2 regions of the Streptomyces sp. NPDC087215 genome follow, and region 1 is predicted to be linked to the other one. Evidence: riboswitches for the same ligand, from Rfam matches in the RefSeq annotation. Region 1 holds a riboswitch; the other holds the start of a gene.

Evidence for each region. A riboswitch is a leader RNA that binds a small molecule or an ion and turns the genes downstream of it on or off. The one in region 1 is predicted to bind S-adenosylmethionine.
Region 2: it holds a riboswitch for S-adenosylmethionine, as region 1 does, so the genes downstream of both, thrC (threonine synthase) here and ACIO92_RS07590 (aminotransferase class V-fold PLP-dependent enzyme) in region 1, are expected to answer to the same signal.

Annotation. Positions count from the first base shown of each region.
Region 1 covers NZ_JBIUZD010000002.1:665,581-671,226, reverse strand. The annotation lists gene ACIO92_RS07600 (SLC13 family permease) at 1-1,353, shown strand, start outside; gene ACIO92_RS07595 (glycerate kinase) at 1,350-2,501, shown strand; gene ACIO92_RS07590 (aminotransferase class V-fold PLP-dependent enzyme) at 2,646-4,070, opposite strand; SAM riboswitch class IV at 4,290-4,406, opposite strand; gene trpD (anthranilate phosphoribosyltransferase) at 4,546-5,610, opposite strand.
Region 2 covers NZ_JBIUZD010000020.1:69,755-75,400, forward strand. The annotation lists gene ACIO92_RS31645 (hypothetical protein) at 1-1,154, opposite strand, end outside; gene ACIO92_RS31650 (glucosyl-3-phosphoglycerate synthase) at 1,661-2,602, opposite strand; SAM riboswitch class I at 2,752-2,898, shown strand; gene thrC (threonine synthase) at 2,892-4,202, shown strand; gene ACIO92_RS31660 (MoaD/ThiS family protein) at 4,217-4,495, shown strand; gene ACIO92_RS31665 (cold-shock protein) at 4,881-5,084, shown strand.

The DNA of each region.
Region 1 (5,646 bases):
ACCCCCGGCCTGGGCGGCGAGGCCCGGCTGACCCTGGCCGTCTTCGCCCTCGCCACCTGCGCCTGGATCGCCGCGCCGGTCGACGACACCCATGTCGCCCTCGTCGCGGGGCTCGCCCTCACCACCACCGGGGTGATCAGCTCCGACACCCTCTTCGCCACCCTCGGCGATCCCACCATCTGGCTGCTGATCTGCGCCTTCGTCCTCGCCGCCGCGGTGACGCGGACCGGACTCGCGGGCCGCGCCGCCGCCTTCCTGGTCTCCGGCGCCCGGACCGTACGCCAACTGGTCCACCTCACCACCGCCGCCCTGGTCGTCACCGCCTTCGCGGTGCCCGCCACCTCCGGACGCGCCGCGCTCGCCCTGCCCGTCTTCCTCGCCCTCGCCCACGCCCTCGCCGGACGGCGCCGCCTCGTCGTGATGCTGGCACTGCTCTTCCCCACCGTCGTCCTGCTCTCGGCGGTCGCCACCCTGATCGGCGCGGGCGCCCACCTCATCACGGTCGGCGTCCTCCTGGAACAGACCGGCGAGGGCATCGGCTTCACCCGCTGGCTGATCCTCGGACTGCCCCTCGCGGTGGTCTCCTCCCATCTGGCGGCGGAGGCGGTGCTCCTCACCACCACCCGCGAGAAGGACCGCCGGGGACCGGTGGAGATCACCGTCGCCGAGATCCAGGAACACTCCGGGACACCGGTCTCCGGTCCGCTCTCCCCGCCCGAACTGCGCTGTCTGCTCCTCCTCGGCACGGTGGTGGCGCTGTGGTGCTCCGAACCGCTGCACGGGGTCCCGCCCGCCGTGGTCGCCCTGATCGGCGCCCTGGTCGCCTCCTCCCCCGCCCTCGGCACCGTACGGATGAAGGAGGGACTGCGGTCGGTGCCCTGGCCGATGCTGCTCTTCATGGCGGCGACCACCGCGATGGGGGTGGCCCTGGTCGAGTCCGGCGCGGCCGGCTGGCTGGTCGGCGGGCTGCCCGACGGCGTACCGCCGTGGGTGTTCCTCACCGTCGTCGTCGTGGTGAGCACCGCCGCCCATCTGGTGCTCCAGTCCCGCTCGGCCCGCTCCTCGGTCCTGGTGCCGCTGGTGGTGGCCGCCTCCGTCGGCGCCGGGGTCAACCCGGTGGCGGCGGCGCTCGCCTCCACCGCCGCGGCCGGTTTCTGCCAGACCCTGCCCGCCTCCGCGAAACCGGTGGCCCTCTTCGCCGACCTCCCGGACGGCGTCCCCACCTTCACCCCGCGTGACCTGCTGCGGCTCTCCGCCGTGCTCGCCCCGCTCAGCGCCGCCCTGGTGCTGCTCTTCGCCCTTGCCGTCTGGCCGCTGCTCGGCGTGCCCGTCCTCCTGGAGTCCCAGCCGTGAGTCTGCACATCACCGTCGCCCCCAGCGGTTTCAAGGAGTCCCTCTCCGCGCCGGAAGCCGCGCGAGCCATCGCCGAGGGACTGCGCCGGGTCCGGCCGGACGCCGTGATCGACCGGATACCCCTGGTCGACGGCGGGGAGGGAACCGCCAGGGCGCTGGCCGCCGCGACCGGCGGCAGCCTGCTGTCCCGGATCGCCACCGGCCCCCTCGGCCGCCCCGTCCCGACCCACTTCGCCCTGCTCGGCCGCTCCTCCGCGGTCGTCGAGATGGCCGCCGTCGCAGGGCTCTCCCTGGTCCCCGCCGACCGGCGCGACCCGGGCGCCACCACCACGTACGGGGTGGGCGAACTGATCCGCTCCGCCCTCGACGCCGGAGTGGGCCGCGTCCTGGTCGGCTGCGGCGACTCCGGCACCTCGGACGGCGGAGCGGGGGCCCTCCAGGCCCTCGGCGCCCGGCTCCTGGACGTCAACGGGGCCGAACTCCCGCTCGGGGGCGCCGCCCTGACACGGCTGCACCGGATCGACCCGACGGGCCTCGACCCCCGGCTCGCCCGCACCGAACTGCTGGTGGCCTGCAACCCGTACAACGTGCTGTGCGGCGAGCGGGGCGTGGCCCGGGTGTTCGGCCCGCAGAAGGGCGCCGGGCCCGAGCGGGTCGAGGAGCTGTCGACGGCGCTCGACCGCTGGGCCGCGCTCCTGGTCCGGGACCTGGGCGCGCCCGCCGCCATCGGTACGGCCCCGGGGTCGGGGGCCTCGGGCGGGCTCGGCGCGGGACTCGCCGCGCTGGGGGCCCGGCTGCTCCCCCGCTTCGACGTCCTGCTCGACCATGTGGACCTGGACGCCCGGCTGGCCCGCGCCGATCTGGTGATCACCGCGGAGGGCGCCCTGGACGGGCAGACCGTCCGGGGCAAGATCCCGGCGGAGGTGGCGCGCCGGGCGAAGGCCCACGGGGTGCCGGTGCTCGTGCTGGCGGGGACGCTCGGCCGGGGCGCCCACGAGGTGCGGGCGATCGGCGTCGACGCGTACGGCTCGATCCTGCCCGCCCCGATGGCCCTGCCGGAAGCACTGGACCGGGGCGCCGAGTTCCTCGCGGACGCGGCCGAGCGGGCGCTGCGGATGGTCCTGGTGGGAACCCGGCTGGCGGCCTGAGGCCCCGGCCGGGCTCCGGCGCGGCCGGGCCTGATCAGCCGGGACCCCGGTGGACCGGGACCGGGACCAGGCCGGCCGGGGCTCGGCTCAGCCGCGACGGGATGGGATGGGATGGGCCGGTGGGCGCCGGGGGGGCGGCAGGAGTCAGCCGCGGTCCGGGACGCAGCGGCCGTCCTCGGTGCGGTACTTCCACTGGGCGCCGTCGCGGACGAGCTGCTTCACCGCGCCGACGAACCGCTCGACGTGCTCGTCCGGCGTACCGGCGCCGAAGCTCACCCGGATGGCGTTGAGGGAGCGCTCGCCGGGCGCGGCCTCGGGGGCGCCGCACTCGCCCGGGTCCTGCGGGTCGCTGCCGAGCAGCGTGCGGACCAGCGGGTGGGCGCAGAACAGGCCGTCGCGGACGCCGATGCCGTACTCGGCGGAGAGCGCGGCGGCGAAGTGGGAGCTGTTCCAGCCCTCGACGACGAAGGAGATGACACCGACCCGGGGCGCGTCGTCGCCGAAGAGCGAGAGCACCCGCACCTCGGGGACCTCGGCGAGACCGGTGCGGACGGTGTCGATCAGGTGCCGCTCGCGGGCGACGAGGGAGTCGAAGCCCGCCTCGGTGAGCGCCTTGCAGGCGGAGGCGATGGAGTAGACGCCGATGACGTTCGGGGAGCCGGCCTCGTGCCGGGCGGCGGTGGTGTGCCACTCGACGTCCACGCCGCCGTCGGCGCGGCGGGCCACCTTGCGGGAGGCGCCGCCGCCCGCGAGGTAGGGCTCGGCGGCCTGGAGCCAGTCGGCGCGTCCGGCGAGGACGCCGGAGCCGAAGGGCGCGTACAGCTTGTGTCCGGAGAAGGCGATCCAGTCCACGTCGAGTTCGCGGACGGAGACCGGGTGGTGGGGTGCGAGCTGGGCGGCGTCGAGGACGATCCGGGCACCGTGCGCGTGGGCGGCGGCGGCCAGTTCCCGCACCGGCCACAGCTCGCCGGTGACGTTGGAGGCGCCGGTGACGCAGACCAGGGCGGGGCCGTGGGGGTCGCGGTCGGCGAGCGCGCGCTCCAGGGTCTCGACGGCCTGGGCGGGGGTGCGGGGGGCGCTCAGATAGGTGACGTGCCCGTCGCTCCAGGGCAGCAGCGAGGCGTGGTGCTCGGTCTCGAAGACGAAGACCTGGCAGTCCTCGGGGAGCACGGCGGCGAGCAGGTTCAGCGAGTCGGTGGTGGAGCGGGTGAAGACGACCTGGTCGTCGGTGCGGCAGCCGAGGAACTCGGCGACGGTGACGCGGCTGTTCTCGAAGAGGTCGGTGGAGAGCTGGGAGAGGTAGCCCGCGCCCCGGTGGACGCTGCCGTAGTAGGGGGCGTAGGCGGCTACGTCGTCCCAGACCCGCTGGAGGGCGGGGGCGCTGGCCGCGTAGTCGAGGGCCGCGTAGGTCACCTCGCCGCCGGTGACGAGCGGGACGGTGACGTCCCGGCCGAGGACCGGCAGCGGGGCGGCGCAGCAGGGGTCGGCGGACCCGTCGGCCGTGGTGGCGACGGCGGTCTCGGCGGCGACGGTCTCGACGGTGGCGACGGCGTCAGGGCGTGCGGACATGGCGGTATCTCCCGGCGGGCGGTGCTGAATGGCTTCGGTGGTCCCGTAAGCGGCCGCGGACGGCGGCGGGGTACGGGTGTGCGCCTCGGACGGCAGGGGTGCGCGTGGGTACGCGGAAGTGACCCGGTCCGGGGGTGAAGTGGGGGCGGACTCGCCCTATCGCATTCGCTTGCTCACGGAAAACGCTCCTCGAGAGACCAGGACCCCTGGTGTTCGAGGGGTCCGCGCTTGCCGTAGACCTCGCTGCCTACGGCCTGGTCATCACCCGGGGCACCCCGCCACGGACGGAGGGTTGCCGGACAGCAAGCCGGGGCCAAAACGCTGTCACTCGTGACCTGAGAAGCATCCTGCCACATGATCGACGAAGCGCAAGACCCCGGTCCGCATGGTGGACCGGGGCCGTGCGACGGAAGAGGCCGGGAGGGGCCGAAGGGGCGGGAGGCCACCCCCGGGCCCGCCCTGGGGCGGGTTTCGCCTAGGCGTTGCTGACGGTGACCCAGCGCTCCAGGGCCCGGCGGGCGGCGCCGGAGTCGATGGCCTCGGCGGCCCTCGCCATCCCCGCCGCGAGCTGCTCCGCCAGGGTGCCGCCGCCCGGCTCCAGGGCGGTCAGCGCCGCCGCCGAGTTGAGCAGTACGGCGTCCCGCACCGGTCCGGTCTCCCCCGCGAGCAGCCTGCGGGCCACGTCCGCGTTGTACGAGGCGTCGGCGCCGCGCAGTGCCTCCACGGGGACCAGGTCGATGCCGACGTCCCGGGGGTCGAAGGACTCCTCGCGGACCGTGCCGTCCCGGACCACCCAGACCCGTGAGGTGGCGGTGGTGGTCAGTTCGTCGAGTCCGTCGTCGCCCCGGAAGACCAGCGCGGAGGAGCCGCGCCCGGCGAGCACCCCGGCGATGATCGGGGCCATCCGGGCGTCGGCCACGCCGGTCGCCTGGGCCCCGACGCGGGCCGGGTTGGTGAGCGGGCCGAGGAAGTTGAAGACGGTCCGCACGCCGAGCTGGCCCCGGGCAGTGGCGACGTGCCGCAGCGACGGGTGGAACTTCACCGCGAAGCAGAAGGTGATGCCCGCCTCCTCGGCGACCTCGCTCACCCGGCGCGGGGTCAGCTCCAGGTTGACGCCGAGCTTCTCCAGGACGTCGGAGGCGCCGGAGGCGGAGGAGGCCGCCCGGTTGCCGTGCTTGACGACCTTGGCTCCGGTGCCCGCGACCACGATCGCCGACATGGTGGAGATGTTGACGGTCTTCGCGCCGTCGCCGCCGGTGCCGACGATGTCCACGGTGCGGCCGGGCACCTCGATGGTGTTGGCGTGCGCGTACATCGTGCGGACGAGGCCGGTGATCTCCTCGACGGTCTCGCCCTTGGCGCGCAGCGCGACCGCGAAGCCCGCGATCTGCACGTCGGTGGCCTCGCCGCTCATGATGCGGTCCATGGCCCAGGCGGAGTCCTCGGTGCTGAGGTCGCCGCCGTCGAGCAGGGTGTTCAGCACGGCCGGCCAGGAGCGGCCCGCCGACGTAGGTCCTCCAGCGGGGGTCGCAGCGCTCATGGCAGCTCCTGGTCAGTACGTCACGGATACGGGTGC
Region 2 (5,646 bases), on a different contig from region 1:
CCGTCCCCCTCCGGCCGGTCCTTGATCCGCACCGAGTATGTGACGGTCGCGGTCCTTCCGGCGGGAAGGGCGCCGGAGAAGGCGGTGCCGCGCTCCGTGTACGTCACCGTGCCCAGGTCCGTACGGGCGTCCCGGCGGTGGTCGGCGTCGTCGAGGACGCCCGTCAGGTCGTCGGAGAACCGGACGGCCGGGAGGTCGGCCGGGCCGGTGTTCCGCGCGGTGACGGTGTACGTGAGGACCTCCCCCGGCCGTACCGCGCGCGGGCTCGCCGTCCTGGTGATCTCCAGGTCCGGCACCGGTACGGAGAACGCGAGCCCGGCCGGTACGAAGGTGTCGCCCCGGGTGGCGAAGGACAGCTCGGCGGAGGTCGCGCCCTGCGGGACGGCCCCGTCGGGCAGCACGAACTCCTTGGCCTCGACCCCGAGGCTGTCGGCCGGGCGGGGGTCGAGGGCGCCGTCGCTCCCGCCGACGAAGAAGTTGTCGGTCTCCCCGGTACGGCCCTCGGGGACGGTCCTGCCGTCGACGCGGAAGACGTCCCCGGGGGCGTTCCGGTCGCCGTCGAAGGCGACGACGCCCGCCCGCACCGGTCCCGCCGCCCGCCGGAAGCCGTCCACGGTGACCGTGGTGGCGGGGGAGTCGGGCCGCTGGACGACGTGCCCGCCGTACACGGAGACCGTCCGCCGTACCGGGGCGAGTTCCGGGACCGGGCCGGGGAAGCGGTGGACCACGGTCAGGGACCAGCCCGCCGCGCAGCCCTTGCCGTCCGCCGCCCAGACGTTCCCGACCGTCACGCGCGCGTCCGTCCCGGAGACGCCCGCGAAGGCGGCGGTCACGTCCGACCCGCCGGTGTAGAAGTGCGCCCCCGCGCTGTCCGCCGGGTCCGCGGTCATGCTGTCGATCGAGACCGGGACCGTCGGGCCCGAGCCGATCCGGAGCACCGGGGCGGTCGTCGCCGGGGTGCCGGGCGAGGGGGTGACGTCCGCGCCCGCGAGGTCGCAGCGCCTCAGGTCGGCCCCGCCGGGGCCCCGGTGCGTGCCGTCGTTCCCGCCCCAGAAGAGCCCGGCGTACGCGACCTCCGCGCCCGCCGGGATGCGCACGTGGCCGGAGCTGGAGCCGAAGCCGGGCGAGATGCCCGCCGCGTCGGTCCGCCGCATCACGAAGGCGTCGCCGCCGTCGGGACCCTGCCCGCGCGCGGCGGTCGCACAGCGGGCGGCGGGGTCCTCGGGGCCGACAGGGCTGATGGGGCTTGTAGAGCTTGTGCGACCAGTGGTGGCAGTGGGGTTTGCGTGGCCAGTGGTGGCAGTGGGGCTTGTGTGATCAGTGCGGCCAGTGCGACTGGTAGGGCCTTCCGGGGAAGCAGGGCCGTGAGGGGTCGCCGATGCCCCCGGGCCGCCGGAGGCCCCGGGGCCTCCAGGGCCCGCCGGGGCCCCGGACGCGGCCGGGCAGTCCATGACCGTGTTGCCGAGCGTCGTGAAGTCGCCGTACAGCGAGGCCCCGTACCGCTTGCCGAAGGGCTCGACCACGTCCGCGGCGGCCCGTCCCGCCGCCGTGGAGGCGAGCGAGCCCGCCGTCAGCCCGATGACCGCGAGCACCCGGCCCAGGTGGTGGTGTCTGAAGCGCATGAAAGCGCAATGTATGCAAAACACATCATCATGGGGCGTTACGCCACGCGACGGCTCGCGTACTCCGTGATTTCCACCATCGGCGGTCGCTCCTCCGTGTCCACCGCGTACGTCCGGGGCTCGAAGCCCTCCGCTCCCCGCTCGAACTGCGTCAGCCGGGGCCGCACCAGATGCCCCCGCGAGAGCCGCAGCTGCGCCGTCCGGTAGATCGCCGCCGCCATCCGGCCCAGCGCCTGCCCGTCCTGGTGCCGGTGCTTGCGCACCCCCACGTCCACCTGCGCGAGCGCGTCCAGGCCCACCGTGTGCAGGGCGTCCACGAGCAGCCCCAGCTCCACTCCGTAACCGACCGGGAAGGGCAGCCGTTCGAGGAGCGAGCGCCGGGCCGCGTACTCCCCGCCCAGCGGCTGTACGAAACCGGCGAGCGCGGGCCAGTGCAGGTTCAGCAGCGGCCGCGCCACCAGCTCCGTCACCCGGCCGCCCTGCCCGGGGGCGTCACCCAGCGGACGGTCGTACATCGCCTTCACGAAGGACACCTCGGGATCGGTGAGCAGCGGGCCCACGATCCCCGTCACGAAGTCCGCCGAGAAGTCCCGCAGATCCGCGTCCACGAAGCAGACCACGTCCCCGCTCGTCACCATCAGTGACCGCCACAGGACCTCGCCCTTGCCCGGTACGGCCGGTATCCGGGGCAGCACCGCGTCCCGGGCGACGACCCGCGCCCCGGCCGCCGCCGCCACCTCCGCCGTGCGGTCGGTGGAACCCGAGTCGATCACCACCAGTTCGTCCACCAGCGGTACCGCCTCCGACATCAGCTCGCGCCGGATCACGGAGACGATCTCCCCGACCGTGGCCTCCTCGTTCAGCGCGGGCAGCACCACGCTGACCCGTGTCGAGCGCTTGGCGGCGAGGACCTGATCCAGCGGCCGGTCCGCCAGGGACCAGGACCGCCGGTCCAGCCAACGCTCCACCTCTTCCAGCACGTGATCTCCATCTCGCGGTACGGACGGCCGGTCCAAGCGTCCGGGCCTTCGGTTACAGTCTTGAACAACGCGGATGCCCGATGCACGTCGGGGTGCCGCCCGCGTCGGAGCGCAGGAACGAAAGTCCAGCGCGCTTCACAATCGAATACCGCTCATCCAGAGGGGCAGAGGGAAACGGCCCGTTGAAGCCCCGGCAACCCTCCAGTCGGTTCGTCTCGTCCTCCATCGAGGCCCCCGGCTCGGGAAGGTGCCAAATCCGTCTCATGGCGAAAAATTCGTCATGGGAAAGATGAGGAGAAAGGGCCTCCCCTCCATGGCTGTACAGACCGTCACCCCCGCCACCACCGTCGACCTCGGTCCCGCTTCCGGGCTCTCCTGTCGGGAATGCGGCGAAGTCTTCGCACTCGGCCCGATCTTCGCCTGCGAGCTGTGTTTCGGACCGCTCGAAGTGGCGTACGACCTGCCCGTCGGTGACCCCGAGGCACTGCGCAAGCAGATCGAGTCCGGCCCCGCCAACATCTGGCGCTACGCCCCTCTGCTGCCCGTCCCCGCCGACGTCGCCGACAAGCCCAACCTGAACCCCGGCTGGACCAAGCTCGTCCAGGCCGACAACCTCGCCCGCGAGATCGGCGTCGCCCCCGGCAAGCTCTTCGTCAAGGACGACTCGGGCAACCCGACCCACTCCTTCAAGGACCGGGTCGTCGCCCAGGCCATCGAAGCGGCCCGCGCCTTCGGCTTCACCACCCTCTCCTGCTCCTCCACGGGCAACCTGGCCGGGGCCGTCGGCGCCGCCGCCGCCCGCGCGGGCTTCCGCTCCTGCGTGTTCATCCCGCACGACCTGGAGCAGGGCAAGGTCGTCATGGCCGCCGTGTACGGCGGTGAACTCGTCGCCATCGAGGGCAACTACGACGACGTCAACCGCTTCTGCTCGGAGCTCATCGGCGACCCGCTCGGCGAGGGCTGGGGCTTCGTCAACGTCAACCTCCGCCCGTACTACGGCGAGGGCTCCAAGACGCTGGCGTACGAGATCTGCGAGCAGCTCGGCTGGGTCATCCCCGACCAGCTCGTCATCCCGATCGCCTCCGGCTCCCAGCTCACGAAGATCGACAAGGGGCTCCAGGAGCTCATCAAGCTGGGCCTCGTCGAGGACAAGCCGTACAAGATCTTCGGCGCCCAGGCCGAGGGCTGCTCCCCGGTCTCCGCCGCCTTCAAGGCCGGTCACGACGTGGTCCGCCCGCAGAAGCCGAACACGATCGCCAAGTCGCTCGCCATCGGCAACCCGGCCGACGGCCCCTACGTCCTCGACATCGCCCGCCGCACCGGCGGCGCCGTGGAGGACGTGAACGACGAGCAGGTGGTGGACGCGATCAGGCTCCTCGCCCGCACCGAGGGCGTCTTCGCCGAGACCGCGGGCGGGGTGACCGTCGGCGTCACGCGCAAGCTCGTCGAGAACGGGCTCATCGACCCGAACCTCACCACGGTCGTCCTCAACACCGGTGACGGGCTCAAGACCCTGGACGCGGTGGCCGACACCTCCCAGGCGACCACCACCATCCGCCCGAGCCTGGACGCGTTCCGCGACGCCGGCCTGGCCCTCTGAAAGGTCACGAAGACATGGCTGTGAACGTCCGCATCCCCACCATCCTCCGCACCTACACGGGCGGGCTCTCCGAGGTCCAGGCCGAGGGCGGGACCCTCGCCGAGGTCATCGCGGACCTGGAGAAGAACCACACGGGCATCGCCGCCCGCGTCCTGGACGACCAGGGCAAGCTGCGCCGCTTCGTCAACGTCTACGTGAACGACGACGACGTGCGCTTCGAGCAGGGCCTGGAGACCGCCACCCCGGCGGGCGCGGGCGTCTCGATCATCCCGGCCGTCGCCGGCGGCTGCTGATCCCCATCTCTCTCGAATTGCCCCTTCCGCGACAATAAGCGGAAGGGGCAATTCTATATGGTTGAGCGCGGTAGAGTTGGGGAAGTCCCCTCCGCTGCTCATGCCGGACGCATATGAGAATGCGTCCCTGCGCGACAAGAAGCAGCCAAAGTGTGTGCGCATTGTGTACCTTCTGCGCGCTTTGCCGGGCCCGAGTTGCCCCGTAAGTCAGGGGAATATCCCCAATTCTTCTTTCAGCCGCGCCCAGAATTCCCGCTCGAATGACCTGTTGCAGAGGGCAGTTGGACAGATACATTCAGCCGCGGTCGACGCGTTCCGGCGCAGGGTCTGACCCGGGTCCGTGAAGTGCGGGCCCGCGCAAGGGCCAGTAATAGGGGAGTTAGGCATGGCTCAGGGCACCGTCAAGTGGTTCAACGCGGAGAAGGGCTACGGCTTCATCGCGGTCGACGGTGGTGCGGATGTATTCGTCCACTACAGCGCGATCCAGATGGATGGCTACCGCAGTCTCGAAGAAGGACAGCGAGTCGAGTTCGAGATCTCGCAGGGCCAGAAGGGTCCGCAGGCGGACATGGTCAAGCTCGCCGTCTGAGCACGGCGCGATCGGCCACTGACGCAACGCCGTCGAGGGGGCCGCATCCCTGAAAAGGGATGCGGCCCCCTCAGGCGTCTCCGGACACCTGCCCGCCCGCGCTCCCGCCCGGCGCCCCGGGCAACCCGCCCCCTCGCCGGGCGTTCCCGCGGCCGGGCGGCCAGGCGGCCAGGCGGTCAGGCGGTCGGGCGGCCAGGCAGCCACGCAGCCCGTGCACCCCGTACGCCCCTCACGACTCGCGCGCCTCCGCTTCGGGGCTCCCGCCGCTCGCCGCTCGCCCGTTTCCCCTCTTCCCGCGCCCCTCGCGTACTCCCGCACGCCCTTCCGGGGGCCCCTCGCGCACCCCTTCCGCGCCCCTTCCGCGCCTCTTCCCCCATGTCCCGATCATCGAGAGTCGCTTGCACTCTCCTAGGTCGAGTGCTAATCATTGGCGTTAGCACTCGGTAGGTGAGAGTGCTTACGAGGATCGGGCAGACGAGGTCGCCGTCCGGGTGGGGCAAGGAACCACGCGGAGCAGCGGAGGCCGTCCGTCGCGGGCGTCGGCGCGGTCCTGGAGCGTTAT